Regions from separate parts of the Rhizobium sp. SVR5-2C genome, predicted to be linked through region 2. Evidence: predicted binding sites of a transcription regulator. Region 2 holds the regulator's gene; the other holds the start of a gene.
The links. The regulator LexA, encoded in region 2, represses DNA repair genes until DNA is damaged. The targets are predictions, from matches to a motif close to TGTTCNNNNTGTGTTCNG.

Region 1 (4,208 bases), on a different contig from region 2:
CGGTCGCGCGTCACCTTGGCGACGATAGAAGCCGCGGCGATCGAAACCGAGCGCGCATCGCCCTTGACGACTGCTTGCCCGGGGCATTCCAATCCGGGAGGGACGTCGAGCCCATCAGTGAGGACATAGTTCGCCTGGATCGCGAGGCCGCAGATCGCCCGGCGCATCGCATCGAGGCTTGCCTTGCGGATGTCCGTGAGGTCTATCCGCGTGGCACTGGACGATGCGATCGAAACAGTCGCCGTTGCCAGGATCTGTACGAAGAGCTCTTCGCGCCTTTGCGCCGAAAGCTGCTTGGAATCATTCAGCCCTTCGGGGATGCGCTTCGGATTGAGAATGACGGCGGCGGCAACGACCGGCCCGGCAAGGGGGCCGCGCCCTGCTTCGTCGGCGCCTGCGACCGGCCAGTGGCCGGCCCTGCGTGCCTTCAGTTCCAACTTGAAGTCGGGAACGAGCGGCACCTCTTCGAAAAGCAGAGGAGAATCGGGTGACGTGCGAGCTTTCATGGACTGAATCTCGCACGCCAACCCGATTTCCTGCAAGCCCCCGGATCAGGGCGGCGTACCGGGGGGCTTGGGCCGCGGGAGGGCAGGGGACCCGCCGCGGCGGCAGGGGCCGAGGGCGGCGGCCTCCTGCTGGGTAACTGTTAACTGCCTGCAGCCTTGCCCGGCTGCCAATTCAAACGGCTTGTTTGCCGCTCAGCTTCGCACGTCACGCGAGCGCATGCGCCGCGTATCCGATGCCGTATCCTCTCAGAGGAGCGACAGTTGCACGCCACTGCCATCGGGCGGCACGAAGAGATCGTCGCGAAGCGGCATGCTGCGCCTCGTCATACCAAGCCTCTTCGTCGCCATCTCGAAGCGGCGGGCGATCTGCCAGGCGTAGGGTCCGGCGCCTTTCATGCGCTTGCCGAACTCGGCGTCGTAGTCCTTGCCGCCGCGCATCGAGCGGACCAGCGACATCACATGCCGGTAGCGGTCCGGATAATTCTGCAAGAGCCAGTCGCGAAAAAGCGGAGCGACCTCCAGCGGCAGGCGCAGGATCACGTAGCCTGCTTCCAGCGCGCCGGCGGCCTTCGCCGCGTCGAGGATACGTTCCAGCTCGTGATCGTTCAGCGCCGGGATCACCGGTGCGGCCATCACCGAAGTCGGAACACCCGCCTCCGTCAAGGCCCGGATCGCCTCCAGGCGCCGCCCGGGCGTCGAAGCGCGCGGCTCCATTGTGCGGGCAAGCTTCCGGTCGAGCGTCGTCACGGAGAGCGAGGCGCGCACCAAACCCTTCGCTGCCATCTCCTGCAGGATGTCGATGTCGCGCAGGATCAGCGCTGACTTGGTGACGATCGAGACCGGGTGGTTCGCCTTGTTCAGCACTTCGAGGATCTGGCGCATGATGCGCCATTCCTTCTCGATCGGCTGATAGGGATCGGTATTGGTTCCGATCGCGATCACGCGTGGCTTGTAGCCCGGCTTGGCAAGCTCACGTTCCAGAAGCTTGGCCGCATCCGGCTTGGCAAAAAGCTTTGCTTCGAAATCGAGACCTGCCGAAAGCCCCATATAGGCGTGGGTCGGCCGGGCGAAACAATAGATGCAGCCATGCTCGCAGCCGCGGTAGGGATTGATCGAGCGGTCGAACGGGACATCCGGCGATTCGTTACGTGTAATCGCCGTGCGTGGCTTTTCGATCTGCACTTCCGTCTCGAAGGGCGGCAGCTCTTCAAGAGTCTGCCAGCCATCATCGAAAGCCTCGCGGCGCAGCGGCTCGAAACGTCCGCTCGGATTCAATCCGGCCCCGCGGCCGCGGCGTCGATCCACCTCGACACGGAGGCCCGACGAGGCAATCATCGCCTCGGCAATATCTGCCGTATTGGCAGGCGCAAACGCGGCCTGGCCTGCAAGGGACTGTTCGTTCATCGGATTCTCCTGCGGCGAAGACGTTGCCTTCTTCCGTTTTCGATGATTAAATTCCTATCGGCAAAAGGAGAACATTGCAAGAACAAAATGAGGAAAAGTGGTGCTGGCAAATATTTGTGCACCGCATTATAGATAGGCAATGTTGACGGTTGTTCTTGAGTGCCAGGATCAGGAGCCCGAGCTGGCGCAGACATTGTCGGCGCTGGTCGCCGGCGCGGTCGAAGGGCTTGTAAGCGACGTGGTCGTACTTGATCACGGCTCGCGCGACGGCACGTCCGGGGTGGCGGATGCAGCGGGGTGCCGGTTTCATTCGCAGTGGGATATCACGGATATATTGCGCGCGGCGCGCGGCGAATGGTTGCTTTTCGTGGAGCCTGGTGCGAGACCGCAAGCCGGCTGGATAGACGAGATCGCCGAGTATGTCTCGCTCAACAAGGGGCCGGCGCGCTTCACCGCCTCTCGGGGTTATAAGCGCCCGTTCTTCGAGCGCGTCGGCCGTTCGCGACCGCCGCTGGAACTCGGGCTCCTCCTGCCGAAAAAGCAGGCGATCGCCACCGCAAGAAGCGGAATGCATCTTTCGGAATTCGCCAAAGGGCAGAAGCTGCGCCAGCTTTCGAGCGAACTGATTCCGTCCTGGGTTGCCCGCGCTGCGCGATAGTAGCTGGCGCACAAACATGGCGCTCAATACGATTTTGCGCTATAATTCTTCCATGGTGCCGCCGACGCGTTAGCCGCGCGGCGGTCGACCATGGAATGCCGGCGGACGGCAGAACAGGTCAGCGGAAGTCTCCTCTTCTGCCGGGTTTCCGGCGAAAGGAGGTGCGTCGTGCTACGCACTATGTTCCACGGCCTGCTGGGCGTCATCGCGACAATATTGGTGGTCGCACATCCGCATTCGGCAACGGCGCAGACGATGCGTACCTGCGCGGGCCGATCCGAGGTCATCGATTTCCTGGATAGGAACTTTTCCGAAAAGCTCACGGCGGTCGGCAAAATCAACCACAACGCAGTCCTTGAGGTTTATGCTGCTGAGAGCGGCACCTGGACGCTGATCATCACGGACGATCACGGCATCAGCTGCTTCTTGTTGTCGGGCGAGCAGTGGCAAACGATGCCCTCTCTACCCAGCGTGCACACATAGCCATCGCAGGCCGTTACCCTTGGCGCTGCGGCAACAACCCTGCCGTTCTACTTCGCCGTCCCGCGCCTCAGGTGCTCGTCGAGCCGCGGCATGATCTCCACGAAATTGCAGGGCATGTGGCGGTAGTCGAGCTGAGCCTTCAAAATGCCGTCCCACGCATCCTTGCAGGCGCCCGGCGAGCCGGGAAGCACGAAGATGAAGGTCGACTTGGCGACACCCGCCGTTGCTCGGGACTGGATCGTCGATGTGCCGATCTTGTCATAGGAAATGCGGTGGAAGACTTCCGAAAAGCCATCCATGCGCTTTTCAAAAAGCGGCTCCAGCGCCTCTGGCGTGACGTCCCGGCCGGTAAAGCCGGTACCGCCGGTGGTGATGACGACGTCGATGCCGTCGGTTTCCGTCCAGGCGTTGACCTGGGCTGCGATGGCCGCCTTGTCGTCGGGCACGATGGCGCGATCCATCAGCTTGTGACCGGCCTCGGTGATCCGCGCGGCAAGCGTGTCGCCGGACTTGTCGTTCGCCAGCGTGCGCGTGTCCGAAACGGTCAGCACCGCGATGCCGACGGGGATGAAAGGCCGCTGTTCGTCGATACCCGCCATCATCAGTCTCCAGAAAGCGTTTCCGTTGCCTGGAAATACCAGTCCGGCCGTTCGCTGTGAAGCTTCGCCGCAGCAGCTTCGGCTGCTTCGATCGAGCCGAAGATGCCGAAGCACGTCGCGCCGGATCCGGACATGCGGACAAATTTCGCGCCTGCTTGCTTCAACAAGGTCGAGACCTGTTCGATCTCTGGGACAAGTTTGCGCACCGGCGGCTCCAGATCGTTCCGGTTCGCCTCGATCGTCGCCAGCCAGTCGCCGGTTCGAAGATCGAGCGGCGGGTTGTGTTTCTCCGTGAGCAGTCGGAAAATCTCCGGCGTCGAGACCGCCTTCAGCGGATTGGCGAGCACGATTGCAAAAGGCGGCAGAGCAACGGCCTCGATCTTTTCGCCGATCCCGCGCGCAATCAGCGGCCGGCTCGTCAGGCACATGGGAACATCGGCCCCGAGTTTGACAGCAATCGCCGACAAAATGTCGCCAGGCAGACGGATGCTCCACAGCCGCAGGAGACCACGCAGTGCCGCCGCGGCATCCGCTGAACCGCCGCCGATGCCGGAGGCG
Region 2 (4,208 bases):
AGCTTCTTGCAGAGTTCGCTCAAAACGCCGGCGACCATGAAGGCGTGCTCGCGGCTTTCCATCTGGCAGGGACCGGCAATCAGCGACAGCCGGCCGCTGTTGGAAAACACAACGCGCCCGGCGCCTTCGCCGACTGCGACTTCGGAGTTGGTATTGCTCATGGGGTCTCCTCAAAGGCGAAGATTGCACCCTGGCCGGGCGCAGGCTTCACCAGAACTCTGTTGCTGATGCGTGTATAGGTCATCCCGTTAGCAGCCAGAAGGGCCTCTGTCACGGTAATATCTCGGGTGCGGAAAACGATGGCGCTGCCGCGGAGCCCCTTGTCGGCCAACGGCTGTGCGACATCGAAATAGGCTTCCATCCCCTCCTGAGACAGCAGACTGATTTTGACGTTGGGAGTTGTGACTGCGAGGCCGAAACTGGTGCTCTCTACCTTTGCCCCGGACGCCGCCAGTTGGACGAAAGAGCCAAACGCTTCTGGCTCCGGCGCGCTTAGCACGACCTCCCGAATACCGGCTACGCCATTTTCGTGTTTTTCCAGCGCGTCATGGTTGGCGGGAAAGGCATTGATGCGCTGGCAGGCAAAGAGAAAGAAATCCGGCGCCCTGAGATCGGCCGCAAAAGCGAGCTTGAAGGCGCCGGTCGATTGCGAGCCATCCGGCATTTCGATCGGACGCGAAAACTCCAGCATGTCGCCGCCGCTCTGCCTGGCATTCATGAAGGCAGAATGATCGGCGTCCGCATCCTCTGTGCTAAAAGCGACCGCAGAAAACCCGTCATTGCCGCACCGGAAGCGAAAAGCCTGGTCGCGCGCCACAAAAACATTGCCCCCGCGCACGGATGTTTCACATTTCTTCGCATTCTCGATACCAAGCGGCTCGAGATAGGTCTTGTCGGCAAAGAAGATGCAAGCGTTCTCCGTTCCGAACGGGTGGCCGCCCTCTGGCGCAATGGTAAATCCCAGCCTTCCCAGCCGCTCGCGCGCCAGGTCGATGTCCGTGACCGGTAGGACAAGGTGATCCAGTGGATGAGGCATCGGGCGCGTCTCCATTTTTCCAGTGCTCCAGATTTGCGCGGCCTGTTCCCCCGATGCAAGCTGCAAGCGGTGACCCGGCAAACAAAAAGTCCCAAAATGAATGCACTTCAGAAAAAGTTTTACCGAAATTTAGGTACTTGCGGAACACATATGGAACATATAGTGTCTGTTCTGGCTTTGTTTCACGAATCTGGGGTTAAACTTCGATGCTGACGCGCAAACAACAGGAGCTTCTCCTCTTTATTCATGAGCGGATGAAAGAATCCGGCGTCCCGCCATCCTTCGACGAAATGAAGGATGCGCTGGATCTCGCCTCCAAATCCGGCATCCACCGCCTGATTACGGCGCTTGAGGAGCGTGGTTTCATTCGTCGCCTACCGAACCGGGCTCGCGCACTTGAGGTGATCAAGCTTCCGGAGGCCTACAGCCCGAGCATTCAGCCGCGCCGCGGCTTTTCGCCAAGCGTCATCGAGGGTAGCCTCGGCAAACCGCAGCCGGTAGCAGCCCCGCCGAAGCCGGCGAACGAAGACAACAACAGTGCTGTTTCCGTTCCCGTCATGGGCCGCATCGCGGCCGGCGTGCCGATCTCGGCAATCCAGAACAATACCCACGACATCACCGTCCCCGCCGATATGCTGGGGTCGGGCGAGCACTACGCACTTGAGGTCAAGGGCGATTCGATGATCGACGCCGGCATCTTCGACGGCGATACGGTCATTATCCGCAATTCAAATACCGCAAACCCCGGCGACATCGTTGTCGCACTGGTCGATGACGAGGAAGCGACCCTCAAGCGGTTCCGCCGCAAGGGAGCCTCGATCGCGCTTGAAGCCGCAAACCCGGCATATGAGACACGTATCTTCGGGCCGGACCGCGTCAAGGTTCAAGGCAAGCTCGTCGGCCTCATTCGCCGCTATCACTAACCGGCAACGCATCCCCGGCAAATGTGCCACTGCGCCAATCATAGGCGCGGTGCCGGCTCCAGGGGCGGTCGAGTGTTTCGAAAGCGGTTGTGACGTCTGCGGCGCCGTTTCCAAAGCGTAACTCGACGGCGCCGGTTTTCCTCAGGGTTTCGCCGGTAAACAGCATTGCTCCGGATCGGCAGGTGCCGGACCGCAGCTTGACCGGCGTCACGACGATATCCGCTGTGTCGCAAGCCGGGCCGAAATAGGCCGCATTTTCGATCACTGCGAGGATGGAGCCGTTCTCGAGCTCTGCCGTGCACCAGGCTTTTTTGACGCAGGTGAAATGGCCTGCCGAAGCGGCGTTCCGCATCGCATCTCTTGCTTCTTCCTGTTGCGTCGGAGAAAGCCTCAATCTCTCCCCGTCTTTTGCCGAAGGCGGGGCCGAGGCGGTATCAAGCAATTTTGGCGGCCGGTGGTCATCGATAACCAGCGCTCGTTTCCACTGGTCGAAAATGAAATCCGGCGGGCGTTCGCGGTTGGAGGCGAGAGCGGATTGCCTGACGATTGCAACAAGACTTCCATCTTCGGCAATCACGACATCTGGCGCGGCTCTACCGGGCATGAGCGCAACGGCAAGCGTTGAACCGGCGATGATCGCTGTTCCCATATGCCTAAGCCGGGTGCGCAGCAGCGTGAGCAGCAGGAAGCCGGCGACCGCTGCCGGAAAATACCAGCCGGGCAGCCTGCCCACGCCGATGTCGCCGCCCCAGGACGACACCGTCTTGGCAACCGCGATTACGAGATCGAGACCGAAACCCACCACCTTCCACGGCAGCACGTCTAGCCCGAAGGGCATCAGCAGCATGGCAAGCAGGCCTGCAGGCATGATGACGAAGGAAATGATCGGCATGGCCGCGAGGTTGGCCGGCAGACCGTAGGCCGTCAGCCGGTGGAAATGCTCGATCGAGAACAATGCTGTCGAAAAGCCGCCGATGACGGATGTGAGCAGGATTCCGCCGAGAAAACCGGAAACGGAAACCAACAGCCGAAGCGATCGCATTTTTGAAAAAGGGCTTTCGCGCATCGGCCGCTCCTTCCAAAGCGCATATCCCGCGACCAGCGCCAGAGTGGCGGCAAAGGACATCTGAAAGCTCGGACCCATGATTTCGGAGGGCGAGATTGAGATGATGAGGAGTGCCGAAAGCGCGACATTGCGGAGGCTGATGGAGGGCCGGTCGAAGAAGACTGCAACCAGCATGATTGCCATCATGATGAAGGCGCGTTCGGCCGAAACGGCAAAACCTGAGATCAAGAAGTAGGCCGTCACCGCCGCCAGAGCACCCGCCGCCGCAATCTTTTTCGTCGGATAGGCCTGAGCGACACCCGGAAAGAGGCTGAGTATCGAACGGAATCCGACAAAGAAAATACCCGCCGACAGCGCCATGTTGAGCCCGGAGATTGCGATGATATGGGCAAGACCGGACTGACGGAGTGCCTCTGTCGTCTCGCTGGAAATTGCCCGGCGCTCGTCCGTCACCAGCGCGGCGGCAAAAGCACCGGTGTCACCGGGCAGGATCGACCTTATGCGATCGCCAATACTGCTGCGCAGGCGATAGAGCCATTCCAGCCAATTTTCGCCGAAATTTCGAGCGTCCTCCTGCCCCGGTGGCACCGGCACTGGCGCACCATAGAAAAAGCCGTTGGCGCCGATGCCGTCAAAATAGGTCTTGACGGCAAAGTCGTTCAAGCCCGGGAGCGCTGGCCCGGCCGGGGGCGTCAATCGCGCCCTGCCCTTCAGCCAGGTGCCGGTCTCGAACTCGGCTTTCCGCCCTCGTGCAACGACGGTAACCCGCGCCGGCGGCCGCTTCAACAACGGCTGCTCCGTGGCCCGGACAGATAGAACGTAACGCCATCCGCCGCGGCCATCGCCTTCCCGCCGCTCGACCCGGCCGGTCAGCGTCGTGGTCACGGCGGAATCGAGCATCAGCGTTGCCGCGCGCCGCGTCTCGAATTGCGCGGCCAATATGCCGCAAAGGATGAGCGCAAGCGCCGTCAGGACAGCGCGCAGCACCTCACGGTTGCGATTCGTCACGGCGAGCGCCGCAAGCATAAAAAACAGGCAGAGGCCCGAGGAGCGCATTGAAACGCCGCCGCCGGCGACAAACCAGATTGCCGCACCCAGCCCCAGAAAGACGGGCGCAAACAGCAGCCGTGCGCCATGCGCCGTTTCCTCGCCCGCCATCCGCAGAACAGAGGCCTGGAGATGT

Region 1: a site for LexA is predicted at 1,978-1,995, ahead of ACPYOI_RS17470 (PA0069 family radical SAM protein). Genes of this name have one in related genera too.

Annotation. Positions count from the first base shown of each region.
Region 1 covers NZ_JBNDHT010000056.1:27,741-31,948, forward strand. The annotation lists gene ACPYOI_RS17465 (ribonuclease HII) at 1-506, opposite strand, end outside; gene ACPYOI_RS17470 (PA0069 family radical SAM protein) at 753-1,910, opposite strand; gene ACPYOI_RS17475 (glycosyl transferase) at 2,050-2,568, shown strand; gene ACPYOI_RS17480 (hypothetical protein) at 2,749-3,051, shown strand; gene moaB (molybdenum cofactor biosynthesis protein B) at 3,099-3,650, opposite strand; gene ACPYOI_RS17490 (4-(cytidine 5'-diphospho)-2-C-methyl-D-erythritol kinase) at 3,653-4,208, opposite strand, start outside.
Region 2 covers NZ_JBNDHT010000009.1:59,307-63,514, reverse strand. The annotation lists gene kdsA (3-deoxy-8-phosphooctulonate synthase) at 1-161, opposite strand, end outside; gene ACPYOI_RS04555 (VOC family protein) at 158-1,036, opposite strand; gene lexA (transcriptional repressor LexA) at 1,243-1,959, shown strand; gene ACPYOI_RS04545 (ComEC/Rec2 family competence protein) at 1,940-4,208, opposite strand, start outside.